Regions from separate parts of the Bradyrhizobium septentrionale genome, predicted to be linked through region 1. Evidence: predicted binding sites of a transcription regulator. Region 1 holds the regulator's gene; each other region holds the start of a gene.

Evidence for each region. Region 1 encodes PhoB, which activates phosphate uptake and scavenging genes when phosphate is short. Its sites were predicted from a motif close to TGTCATNNANCTGTCAT; they were not measured.
Region 2: HAP48_RS08695 (esterase-like activity of phytase family protein) is a predicted target of PhoB. The motif match lies at 1,418-1,434, and genes of this name have one in related genera.
Region 3: phnF (phosphonate metabolism transcriptional regulator PhnF) is a predicted target of PhoB. The motif match lies at 1,398-1,414, and genes of this name have one in related genera.
Region 4: HAP48_RS47190 (UDP-2,3-diacylglucosamine diphosphatase) is a predicted target of PhoB. The motif match lies at 1,278-1,294, and genes of this name have one in related genera.

The regions. Positions count from the first base shown of each region.
Region 1 covers NZ_CP088285.1:2,088,716-2,091,929, reverse strand. The annotation lists gene phoU (phosphate signaling complex protein PhoU) at 42-758, shown strand; gene phoB (phosphate regulon transcriptional regulator PhoB) at 888-1,598, shown strand; gene HAP48_RS11825 (IS110 family RNA-guided transposase) at 1,919-2,953, shown strand.
Region 2 covers NZ_CP088285.1:1,423,074-1,426,287, reverse strand. The annotation lists gene HAP48_RS08695 (esterase-like activity of phytase family protein) at 14-1,366, opposite strand; gene HAP48_RS08690 (heme ABC transporter ATP-binding protein) at 1,479-2,282, opposite strand; gene HAP48_RS08685 (FecCD family ABC transporter permease) at 2,279-3,214, opposite strand, start outside.
Region 3 covers NZ_CP088285.1:5,611,860-5,615,073, forward strand. The annotation lists gene phnE (phosphonate ABC transporter, permease protein PhnE) at 1-490, shown strand, start outside; gene phnF (phosphonate metabolism transcriptional regulator PhnF) at 644-1,369, opposite strand; gene phnG (phosphonate C-P lyase system protein PhnG) at 1,474-1,935, shown strand; gene phnH (phosphonate C-P lyase system protein PhnH) at 1,940-2,548, shown strand; gene HAP48_RS28695 (carbon-phosphorus lyase complex subunit) at 2,552-3,214, shown strand, end outside.
Region 4 covers NZ_CP088285.1:9,386,569-9,389,782, reverse strand. The annotation lists gene HAP48_RS47200 (Lrp/AsnC ligand binding domain-containing protein) at 1-57, opposite strand, end outside; gene thiD (bifunctional hydroxymethylpyrimidine kinase/phosphomethylpyrimidine kinase) at 251-1,048, shown strand; gene HAP48_RS47190 (UDP-2,3-diacylglucosamine diphosphatase) at 1,318-2,130, shown strand; gene HAP48_RS47185 (glycosyltransferase family 4 protein) at 2,127-3,214, shown strand, end outside.

The sequences.
Region 1 (3,214 bases):
GAAATCATGATCCCCGGGATCATGATTGAGGGAGACAAGCGATGGCTTCTGAACATACCGCCAAGGCATTCGACAGCGACCTGCAGGAGTTGACCCGCCTGGTCGCCGAGATGGGCGGCCTCGTCGAGCGCATGATCACCGAGTCGGTCGACGCGCTGATCCGGCGCGACGTCGCGCTCGGCAAGCGCGTGGTCGCCGCCGACATCGAGATCGACAATCTGCAGCGCGTCATCGAAGAGCGCGCGGTGCTGACGATCGCCCGCCGCCAGCCGATGGCGATCGACCTGCGCGAGATCGTCAGCGCGATGCGGGTCGCCACCGACCTCGAGCGGATCGGTGACCTCGCCAAGAACATGGGCAAGCGCGTCGCGGCGCTGGAGAGCGATTTCCAGCCGCTGAAGCTGATCCGCGGCCTCGAGCACATGACCGACCTCGTGCTGTCGCAGGTCAAGTCGGTGCTTGACGCCTATGCCGCGCACGATCTGCCGGCGGCGATGAACGTCTGGAAGGGCGACGAGGAGGTCGATGCGATCTGCACCTCGCTGTTCCGCGAGCTCTTGACCTACATGATGGAAGATCCGCGCAACATCTCGTTCTGCATCCATCTGATGTTCTGCGCCAAGAACATCGAGCGGATCGGCGACCACGCCACCAATATCGCTGAGACCGTGTTCTATATGATCGAGGGCCAGCAGATCACCGACAAGCGTCCGAAGGGCGATATGACCAATTTCGCCACCACGGTGCCGGGTAACTAGGGCATGATCCGCATCGGCGGAACCGGATTGTCGTCGCGACAAACCGTTTCCACGGGGAATATGCTCAGGGGTTGAGTGTTTCGGTTTGCGTTTGGGCAACGGATCACCACAGAGAAAGAACTTAGACCGATGAGCGCACGCATTCTGGTAGTCGAAGACGAGGAAGCGCTGACGACACTGTTGCGCTACAACCTCGATGCGGAAGGCTACGATGTCGAAACGGTGGGACGCGGCGACGACGCCGACACCAGGCTGAAGGAGCGCATCCCCGACCTCGTTGTGCTCGACTGGATGCTGCCGGGCCTGTCCGGCATCGAGCTGTGCCGCCGCCTGCGGGCGCGGCCGGAGACCAAGCAGCTTCCGATCATCATGCTGACCGCGCGCGGCGAGGAGAGTGAGCGCGTGCGCGGGCTTGCCACCGGCGCCGACGACTACATCGTCAAGCCGTTCTCGGTGCCCGAGCTGCTGGCGCGGGTGAAGGGCCTGCTGCGCCGTGCGAGCCCGGAGCGGCTTGCCACCGTGCTGACCTATGGCGACATCGAGCTCGACCGCGAGAAGCGCCGCGTGGCGCGCTCGGGCCGCCCGATCGATCTCGGGCCGACCGAATATCGCCTGCTCGAATTCTTCCTCGAACATCCCGGCCGGGTGTTCAGCCGCGAGCAGCTGCTCGACAGCGTCTGGGGCCGCGACATCTATATCGATGAGCGCACCGTCGACGTGCATATCGGCCGCCTGCGCAAGCTGCTCAATCCGGGCCGCGAGCAGGATCCGATCCGCACCGTGCGCGGCGCCGGCTACGCGCTCGACGACCGCTTCGCGAAGGCCGAGCCGCAGCCGTAGCCGCGGAGCCGCAAATAAACTACAGCGTCGTCCCGGCGAAAGCCGGGACCCATAACCACGAATCTTGATTGTTGGAACGCGCTGGGGGCCGCAGCCCGGCCTGACCACCTGCGCCGGTGGTTATGATGGGTCCCGGCCTGCGGCGGGACGACACCGGTGATGCAGACGTAGATGGGGTAACGGGCCGGCCGCCCGCTCGCTACGGCGCGCTTTGGAAGCGCGCTCGCGAGCGGCCTGTTGGTTGGAAGGCGGTCGTCCCTCAAACTGATGGTGTCAACGGAGTCGGGCAAGCCCGCTCCAAGCATCATTAAGGGACGACCATGTACCACTATGCAGGAATCGACGTGTCTTTGGAATGCTCGAGCGTCTGCCTTGTCGATGGGACGGGTAAGATTTTGCGCGAGGCGAAGGTTGCGAGCGAGCCGGAGGCCTTGATCGGCTGGTTCCGGTCGCTGGGGTTGGTGCTGGAACGGATCGGGCTGGAGGCTGGTCCGCTGTCGCAATGGCTCTACGCAGCGATGCGGGATGCGGGCCTGGCAGTCGAACTGTTGGAGACGCGGCACGTCCGCGATGCCTTCAAGGCGATGCCGGTGAAGTCGGACCGCAACGATGCCCGCGGGATCGCGCAACTGATGCGGCTGGGCTGGTTCCGGCCGGTGCACTGCAAGTCGATCGAAGCGCAGGAGACGCGGGCGGTTCTGACGGCACGCAAGCTGCTGCAGTCGAAGCTGCGCGACATCGAGAACAGCCTGCGCGGCGTGCTCCGCGGCTTCGGTCTGAAGGTCGGCCCGACCACCGAGCGCACGTTCGCCGAACGCATCCGGGAGCTCGTAGCGGGCCATCCTGGACTTGAGGTGGTGGCCCAGGCACTGCTCGAAGCCCACGCCGTGCTGCGGCGCGAGTTCAATGGCCTGGATAAGCACACCCAAAGGCTCGCCAGGTCGCACCCGCAGGCGAAGCTCTTGATGACGACACCGTCCGTCGGCCCGATCGTGGCGCTCACCTATGCCTCGGCGATCGACGACCCGAAGCGCTTCCGGTCATCGAAGGCGACGGGAGCGCATTTTGGCCTCACCCCGAAGAAGTACCAATCGGGCGAAACCGACTATACCGGCCGCATCAGCAAGATCGGCGATGCCTCCGTGCGCGAGGCGCTCTATCAGGCGGCTCATGTCATGCTGACCAAGCCGGTCAGGAACTGCTCGGCGCTGAAGGGCTGGGCGATGCGGATCGCCCGGCGCGCAGGCATGCGCAAGGCCAAGGTGGCGCTTGCACGCAAGCTCGCCGTGATCCTGCATCGCATGCTCGCCGACGCCAAACCGTTCAACCCGATGGCCAAGGCCTCGGCAACCTAAGCAAGGAGCAGCAATCGGTTCCGGGCGGGCCACGACACCAGGCTCTCCCTGAGCGAGGTCCCTTCGCCGGGACGATGGATCCGGTCAGGCCGCCATCCGGGAAGTGGCTCACAACCACGCTTCCGTAGATTGGCCGGCCGGCTCCTCAATGCACCCCATCAGGCGACGGCCACCGCGCCGATCCCGTACAGAAGCAAGTGCCCGGCGACTGGATCACGCAAAAAGGGATTGACTTACCAAGGCCCGTTACAGAAGCCCGGA
Region 2 (3,214 bases), 670 kb from region 1:
GGGAGCGACCGCCTCACTTCGCCTTCAGGAAGTCGCCGACTTCGAGCAGCACGAACTCATCGTCATCCGCCTTGTTCGGGGCGCGGCTCGAGGAGAACGGCAGATTGTTGTCGTTACCGACGATGATGTGGGTCTCGTCGACCCGGTCGACATTCTCGATGGTGAAGAACGGGAAGGTGTAGACGCCGTCGTTGAGCGGCTTCTTCGCCTTCTTGTTCGGATCGCGGATCTTCAGCAGGTCGATATAGGCGATCTTGCGCACCGGCTTGCCGACATTGGTGTCGGAGAGCTCGATCTTGTAGACGCGCTTGAACTTGGCGATATCCGGGAAGCAGTTCTCGCCGCGGGCGCCTTGCGGGCAGGCCTTGTCGGCGGTGCCTTCGCCATTGTCGCGCTCGATCACGAGACCCTGGGTCGGGTCGATCATGTTGAAGTCGCCGATCGCATTGCCGTTCTGCTCGAACACATATTGCCAGTAGCGTCCGGTGAACTTTTCCGCGGCGACGTCGAATTCAAGGATGCGCGAGGCTTCCTTGCCGTCGACCTTCTCCCAGTCCTTCTTCTCGGCATCCCACAGCGGCCCCTCGAGCAGGCCATAGAGGAACTTGCCGTCCTTGGACGAGGCAAAGCCCTCATAGCCCTTGGAGCGGCGCAGGTTGACGTTGGTGTAGCTCGCACCCGGAGCGCCCGGCGACTGCACCGCCCAATGGTCAGGCGAGCGCACCGGCTTGCCGTCGGCGAGCGTCTCGAACACGGCGAGGATCTTGCCGGTCTTGTCGGCCTTGAGGATGTAGGGCCCGAATTCGTCGCCGATCCAGAAAATGTCGTTGATGATCTGGAAGCCTTCGGTATCGAAGTCGGCGCCGGTCAGGTAACGCTTGGCGGTGTCCTCATGCACGATGCGGAACGGCACCTTCTTGTCGGGATCGTGCAGGAACACGGTCTCCTGGCGCTCGATCTTACCGCTGGCCCAGTCGATCTTGTGCCGGTTCAGGTACAGCATCGAGTCCGCCGAGTTGTAGCGCGAGCCCATGCCATTGTCGGTGATCACCCAGAACGAGCCGTCCGCCATCACCTTGATGCCGGAATGGCCCTGCAGCGGCTGGCCCTTGAACGGCAGCGCCACGCCGGTCGGCCGCTCATAGGACTTGCCCATCACGGTGCCGATGGCATCGACGCGCTTGCCGGTGGTGTACTTGCCCGAGGTCTTGAGATCATCAGGCGCATCCGCGGGCGCGTCGATGAAGCTCTCCGCCGGCATCACCGCGTGTCCCGCCAGCGTCGCCGGGAATTCGCCCTCGCTCTGCGCGAACGCCGATGTGACAAGCAGGATCGAGGCGACGGAGCAAAGCAGTGACAGGCGCATGATTGGTCTCCCACGGGATAAACAAACGATGCGGTGTTCTCGGAGGCGTCTGTTACAGTCGCCTGACAGTTTTGTGAATCGCCGGTGTTGCCCCGGGATAAGCCTTGCGGCGTTACGTCGCCTTGCCCGCCGGCCGCATCGTCTGCGGCAGCAGGAACGGCACGCCGTTGGCGGTGAAGTCGATCGCAACGTCGATCTCGAAGATCTTGCGCAGTGTATCGGCCTGCATCGCGGCGGCGCGGTCGCCGTCGACGGCAAGCCGGCCGCGGTGCAGCAGCAGGATGCGGTCGGCGAACCGCATCGCGAGGTTGAGGTCGTGCAGGATCGCGATCACGGCGGTGCCGCGCCCGGCGCGCCGCCGCGCGGTCTCGACGAGGTCGATCTGGTGCCGCAGATCGAGGCTTGATGTCGGCTCGTCCAGCAGCAACAGTCCGGGCCCGTGCAGCGCCTCGCCGCAGGCGAGCTGCACCAGCACGCGGGCGACATGCGCGCGCTGCTGCTCGCCGCCGGACAGCGTCGGCAATTGCCTGGAACGGAAATGCGCCAGCCCGACCTCGTCCAGCGCCGCCTCGACGAGGTTGCGCGCCGCCGCGCGCGGGCTCTCGCCGGCGCCCATGCTGACGATTTCCTCGACCGTGAACGGGAAGGTGACGTTGACATGCTGCGACAGCATCGCGCGGTGTTGCGCCAGCTCGCGCGGCCCGTAGCCGTGCAGGTCACGCTGCTTGAGCCTGATCGCCCCGCGGGACGGACGGAGGTCGCCGGACAGCATCCGCAAGAGCGTCGATTTGCCGGCGCCGTTCGGGCCCACGATCGCGACCATTTCGCCGGCGCCGATCCGCAGGGAGACTGCATCGACCAGGGTCGTGCCGCCGACCGTCATCGACACCGATTGTGCTTCGAGCAGCGCGCTCATAGCGACACCAGCCCACGCTGGCGCAGCAGCATGGCGAGGAAGAACGGCGCGCCGATCGCCGCGGTCAGGATGCCGATCGGCATTTCCGCCGGTGCCACGATGGTGCGCGCCACCGTATCGGCCCCGACCAAGAGGATGGCACCGAGCAATGCGGAGGCCGGCAGCAGCAGCCGGTGCGCGGGCCCGATCACCAGCCGCAGCAGATGCGGCACCACGATGCCGACGAAGCCGACCACGCCGCAGACCGAGACCGCAACACCGGTCATCGCCGACACCAGCACGATCGAAATCCGCTTGAGACGTTCGACATCGACGCCGCTGTGGAACGCCTCGGCCTCGCCGAGCACCAGCACGTCGAGCCCACGCGCGATCGCGAGGCAGGCGACCGGGGCAATAGCCAGCACCGGCGCCAGCGCGGTGAGCTTGCTCCAGGTCGCGCCGCTCAGCGAACCCAGCAGCCAGAAGGTGATGTCGCGGAGCTGGCGGTCGTCGGCGACGAAGACCAACAGGCCGATGCCGGCATTGGCGATCGCGGCAATCGCAAGCCCGGCCAGCAGGAAGATCGCAATCGAGGTCCGGCCGCCGCGGCTGGCGATGCCATAGAGCATGATGGTCGTGAGCAGCGAACCGGCAAAGGCCGCGATCGGCAGCAACTGATGCTGCAGGAAGCGCAGGCTCTCGCCGAGATGGCTGTCGGTGAACACGATCGCCGCAGCTGCGGCAAACGCGCCGCCGGAGGAGACGCCGACCAGCGCGGGATCGGCGAGGGGGTTGCGGAACAGGCCCTGCATGATCGCGCCGGAGACCGCGAGCAGGGCGCCGACCATGGCGGCGGCCGCGATCCGCGGGACGCGGATCGACCACACCACGAGCTGGTCGCGCGCGAGCAGCGGATTGGCGATGCCGTCGGGCCACAGGCCGAGCGCGGCCGG
Region 3 (3,214 bases), 3.5 Mb from region 1:
CCGCTTTCCGGTGCGCCGCTTCCTGGATTCGATCCGCGGCGTCGACACGCTGATCTGGGCGCTGGTCTGGATCAACGTCGTCGGCCTCGGGCCGTTCGCCGGCGTGCTTGCGATCATGGTGTCGGACTTCGGCGCGTTCGGAAAACTGTTCTCGGAGGCGATCGAGGCGGCGGACCGCAAGCAGGTCGAGGGCATCCGTGCCTCCGGCGGCAATACGCTGCATGAAATCCGCTTCGGCCTGCTGCCGCAGGTGCTGCCCGTGATCGCAGGCCAGGTGCTCTATTTCATCGAGTCGAACACGCGTTCGGCCACCATCATCGGCATCGTCGGCGCCGGCGGCATCGGCCTGCAGCTCGCCGAGCAGATCCGCGTGCTGGAATGGCAGAAGGTGTCGTTCCTGATCCTGATGATCCTGATCGCGGTCGCGGCGATCGACTTCATCTCGAGCAAGCTGCGCTTTGCGATTATCGGTCAAAGGGCGGTGGCCTAGAGAGACACCTCGCCCCGCTCTTGCGGGGAGAGGTCGGCGCGTAGCGCCGGGTGAGGGGAGTATCCCCGAACTCATATCTAGTGAACTCGCGGAGATAGCCCCTCACCCCGACCCTCTCCCCGCAAGAGCGGGGCGAGGGAGAAGGGCGCGACGTCAACCGTTCTCGACCAGAAACTCCACGCGCTCGGCGGCGAAGCGCGAGCGCTTGGTCACCAGCGGCTGGTCCAGCATCTCGACGTCGGTCGCGTCGACCACCAGCACCGGCCGCCCCAGCGGCAGATCAAGCCGCGCGGCGTCGGTCGCATCGACGATCGCCGCGGTGATCCGGGTCGAGGAGCGGTGGTAATCCTTGACGCCGTAATGCCCGAGCAGCTTCGTCATCGAGTGGACGTTGGCGAACACGCTGCCGGCATCGGGAAACCGCTCGGCCGACAGCCAGGTGGTGGAGACGCAGATCGGCGTCCGGTCGGCGAGCCGCACCGCTTCGATCCGGATCAGCCGTGCGCCGATCTTCAGGCCGAGCTCACGCGCGATCTCGCGGTTGGCGATATCCTCACCGGCCTCGATCAGCTGGCCGCGCGGCTCGTGGCCGCCGGCGCCGACGATCTCCGAAAATCTTGTGCGCGAGCGCAGGGGATAGGCGAGGCGCTGGGCCTCGACATAGGTGCCGCTGCCGCGCTCGGCGCGCACCAGGCCGCGCTCGGCCAATGCGGCGAGCGCCCGCCGCACGGTGTGGCGGTTGACCCGGTAAGTCTCGGCGATCTCCATCTCGCCCGGCAGCTTTTCGCCCGCGGCAAAGCGGCCGTCAGCGATGCCGCGCTCGATGCCGTCGGCAACTTGCCGCCACAAGGCGACGCCGGAACTTTCCTGCATGCTCATCGTGCGGTGATACCAGAAATCGTCGGTTTGTCACGAAACAGTCATGGCGCTTGGCTATCAAGTTGTCTATTATCATAGACAACTTGATGCAAGCAAGGTTGCCCATGAGTTCGACCGGACCAAACAGCAAACAGGCCCAGCGCAAGGCCGCGATGACGGTGCTGGCGCACGCCGCCGCGGCCGACATCGCAGGCAAGCTCGCGGCGATCGCGGTGCCGGTGCATGAGAGCCTGCGCGAGCCGGAGAACGGCCTCGTGATGGTGCGCGGGCGGATCGGCGGCGACGGCGCGCCGTTCAATCTCGGCGAGGCGACGGTGTCGCGCGCGGCGGTGCGGCTTGCGACCGGTGAGGTCGGCTACGGCTACACGCTCGGCCGCGACGCGCAGAAGGCGCAGATGATCGCGCTGTGCGACGCCATGGTGCAGTCGACGGAACTGTCCGGCGAGGTGGAGGCGAAGGTGATCGCGCCGCTGCGCGTAGCCATGAACGCCGAACGCACTCGCAAGGCCGCCGAGACCGCGGCGACGCGGGTCGATTTCTACACGATGGTGCGCGGTGAGGGGTAATGCAATGACGACGATTGCCGAAATGCCCGCAGGCTTTGCCGACAAGGTGCTGTCGGCGCAATCAACGTTCCGTTCCGTGATGGATGCGATGGCGCGTCCGGGCAGCGTGCAGCGCGTTGCGGCGAGCGCAGGCACGCCCGCGGGCATGATGCGCGGCGCGGCCGCGATCGCGCTGACGCTATTCGATCACGACACGCCGATCTGGCTCGATGCCGCGATGTCGGCGACGCCGGATGTCGCCCGCTGGCTGAAGTTTCACGCCAGTGCGCCGGTGGTCGCGGATTCCTCGATCGCAAGCTTCGCGCTGATCGGCGACGCGGCGAAGCTGCCGGCGCTCGAGCGTTTCGCGTTCGGCAGCAGCGAATATCCGGATCGTTCGACCACGCTGATCCTGCAGGTCGACAGCCTGACGCAGGGCCCGGCCTTCGAGCTGAAGGGGCCCGGCATCGACGGCAGCGCGCTGTTGCAGGCGATGATCAAGCCGCGTGACCTGTTCGATCGGCTGTCGATCAACGAGGTCCTGTTCCCGCGCGGCATCGATGTCGTGCTGGTCCATGACGATGCCATTGTGGCGATCCCGCGCACCACGCGGCTGATCGCAAGCGGAGTGTGAGCGATGTATGTAGCCGTCAAGGGAGGCGAGCGCGCCATCGAGAATGCCCACCGTTTGCTCGCGCATGAGCGGCGCGGCGATCGCGACGTACCCGAGGTGACGCTGGCGCAGATCTCCGAACAGCTCGCGCTCGGCGTCGATCGGGTGATGACCGAGGGCTCGCTCTACGATCGCGAGCTCGCGGCGCTTGCGATCAAGCAGGCGCGCGGCGACATGATCGAGGCGATCTTCCTGGTCCGGGCGTTCCGCGCCACGCTGCCGCGCTTCGGCGCCACCGAGCCGGTCAACACCGGCGAGATGCAGGTGCGGCGGCGCATCTCCTCGACGTTCAAGGACGTTCCGGGCGGCCAGATCCTCGGCCCGACCTTCGATTACACCCATCGCCTGCTTGATCCGCAGCTCGCGGAAGGCTTTGTGCCGGAGCAACCGGCGACGTCGGAAGCCTCGCAGGCGGCAACGCCGCGGGTCACCGACATTCTCGGCCGCGACGGCCTGATCGAGTCTTCGCCGCAGGCCGAGGCCGACACGCCGGTCGGCGACCTCACGCGTGAGCCGCTGAGCTTCCCGGCCGATCGCGATCTGCGGCTGCAGAATCTTGCGCGCGGCGATGAGGGCTTTCTGCTCGCGCTCGGCTACTCGACGCAGCGCGGTTACGGCCGCAACCAC
Region 4 (3,214 bases), 2.5 Mb from region 1:
GGCGACGGTGTAGGACTGGCCGAGCTTGCATTTGATCTGGACGAAGAAAGGAACCATCAAAGTCGTCTCCGGGGATTTCCGCGACTATAGGCCAAAAACGGGCCGCCAAGGCAAGAGGTCAAGGCAAGGACAACTCAAGGCCAACTCGCGGTAAAGTCAGGCGAACTTGCTGCCGATGGGCGGCCGGGCTAGGACAGGCCATGGTCTTGATCGCAATGGTCTCATTCGTATCAATCGCCGGTGCCGCAAGATGACGCCGGTCGCGCTCACGATTGCCGGCTCGGATTCCTCGGGCGGGGCGGGCATCCAGGCCGACCTCAAGAGCTTTGCCGCGCTCGGGGTGTTCGGGGCCTCGGCGATCACGGCGCTGACCGCGCAGAACACGAGGGGTGTCAGCGGCATCCATCCGGTGCCCGCGGCGTTCGTCACGGCCCAGATCGATGCGGTGTTCTCCGACCTCGACGTCGGCGCGGTCAAGATCGGCATGGTGGCGCAGGCCGAGACGATCGCTGCGATCGCCGACGGGCTGAAGCGCTGGGCGCCGCGCCACATCGTGCTCGATCCGGTGATGGTTGCGACCTCGGGCGATCGGCTGCTCGCGGCCGAGGCCGCCGACGCGCTGAAGGCCATGCTGTTTCCGCTGGCATCGCTGGTCACGCCGAACCTGCCGGAAGCGGCGGCGTTGCTGAACCAGCCGGTCGCTTCCAGCGAGGCCGACGTCGCACGGCAGGGCAGGCAATTGCTGGCGATGGGATGCCGCGCGGTGCTGGTCAAGGGTGGTCACGGGCACGGTGCCGAGAGCATCGACTATCTGATCGATGGCAAGCGCAGCATCGCGCTGGCAGCGCCGCGTATCGCCACATCAAACACGCATGGCACCGGCTGCTCGCTGTCGTCGGCGATCGCAGCGGGGCTCGCGAAGGGCGAGGCGATGGAGGCCGCGGTGCGCAACGCCAAGGCCTGGATCACTGACGCGATTGCCGCTGCCGATCGCTTCGCCGTCGGCCACGGCCACGGGCCGGTGCATCACTTCCACAAATATTACTGAGCCGGCGTAGCGCGGATCAATCTTGTAGCCCGGATTGCGCTTCGCTCCATCCGGGTTACGCAGTCCTCTGCGCGCCTTGTTCCGCCGCGATATGCGCGCAACACACCGCCTGTTCTGCACAGCCGCGATCGTCCATGTCGCCAGATTGTCGCACGCCCCTGTTATCCGCAGGGAAGGGGCGTGCTGCTGATTCTCGTTAACTGTTAGTGAGGCCTTGGGTCACGGGGGTCGTCATCGCCTTGTCACAGGAATCTGTTAGGTGCACAGGCATGGGAAGTGACTCCTTAAGTGAAGAAAGTCCCGAGCGGCACTTTCGCACTTTGTTTATCTCCGATGTTCATCTCGGAGCCCGCGGTTCGCAAGCCGACCGCCTGCTGGACTTCCTCCGCTCCCACGATGCCGACACGATCTACCTCGTTGGTGATATCGTCGACGGCTGGGCGCTGAAGTCGAACTGGCACTGGCCGCAGACCCACAACGATTTCGTGCAGAAGATGCTGCGCAAGGCGCGCAAGGGCGCCAAGGTGATCTACGTCCCGGGCAACCACGACGAGTTCCTGCGCAAATATTACGGCACGCATTTCGGCGGCATCGATGTGGTGGAGAACACCGTTCACACCGGCGCCGACGGCAAGCGCTACCTCGTGATCCACGGCGACATCTTCGATCTCGTGGTGCAGAACGCGCGCTGGCTCGCCCATCTCGGCGACAAGGCCTACGACTTCGCGATCCAGATGAATCGCTTCGTCAACTTCTTCCGCAAGATGTTCGGCGTGCCGTATTGGTCGCTGTCGCAATGGGCCAAGCTGAAGGTCAAGAAGGCGGTGAACTATATCGGCGCGTTCGAGGCGACGCTTGCGGGCGAGGCGCGGCGCCATGGCTGCGACGGCGTGATCTGCGGCCATATCCACTACGCGACGATTCATGACGAGCAGGGCATCCGCTACATGAATTGCGGCGACTGGGTGGAGAGCTGCACCGCGCTCGCCGAGCATGAGGACGGCAGCTTCGAGATCATCACCTGGACCGATCCGGTGCGCCGGATTGCGCCGGTTCCGCGAGTGACGGCACGCGCTGCATGACGCATATCCTGGTCGCGACCGATGCGTGGCATCCCCAGGTCAACGGGGTTGTCCGCACGCTGACCATGATGGCGCAGGCGGCGAAATCGCTCGGCGTCGAGGTAAGCTTCCTGACGCCGGACGAGTTCCGCACCTTCGCGATGCCGAGCTATCGCGATCTGAGGTTGGCGCTGCCGTACCAGGCCAAGGTCGCCAGCCTGATCGAGGCGGCAAGGCCCGACAGCATCCACATCGCGACCGAAGGCCCTATCGGGTGTGCGGTTCGCCGCTATTGCCGCAAGCGCGGCCTGCCGTTCACGACCAGCTTCCACACCCGCTTCCCGGAATACGTCTCGGCACGGACGCCTGTCCCCGAAGCCTGGGTGTGGCGTGCGCTGCGCTGGTTCCACAGGCCGAGCCGGGCGGTGATGGCGGCGACGCCGGCACTGGCGGCCGAGCTGCGCCAGCGCGGCTTCCGCAACGTGGTGCTGTGGTCGCGCGGCGTCGATACCGCGCTGTTCCATCCGCGCGACGTCGATCTCTGCCTGCCGCAGCCGGTTTACCTCAGCGTCGGGCGGGTGGCGGTGGAGAAGAACCTCGAGGCGTTCCTCGATCTCGATCTGCCCGGTACCAAGATCGTGGTTGGCGACGGCCCCGCGCGGGCGACGCTGGAGCGAAAATATCCGGACGCCGTCTTCCTCGGCGCCCGCCATGGCGAGGAACTGGCGGAGATTTACGCCGCCGCCGATGTGTTCGTGTTCCCGAGCCGGACCGACACGTTCGGCCTGGTGCTGCTTGAGGCGCTGGCGAGCGGCCTGCCGGTTGCCGCTTTTCCGGTCACCGGTCCCCGCGACGTGATCGGCGCGGCGCCGGTTGGCGTGCTCGACGACGATCTGCACCACGCCTGCCTGGAGGCGCTCGGCATCTCGCGCCAGGCTTGCGTCGATTTTGCCGCGCTCCATACCTGGCAGGCGTCGGCCCGGGTGTTCATCGACCGCTGCATGAACGTCCGCCCCGCGGCACCCGACGGCGAGGGGGAAGCGCTCGAATTCGGCGCCGAAGAGCACCATTTCGCGGCCCTGCCGGCCCCCCATCCCACCTCAAG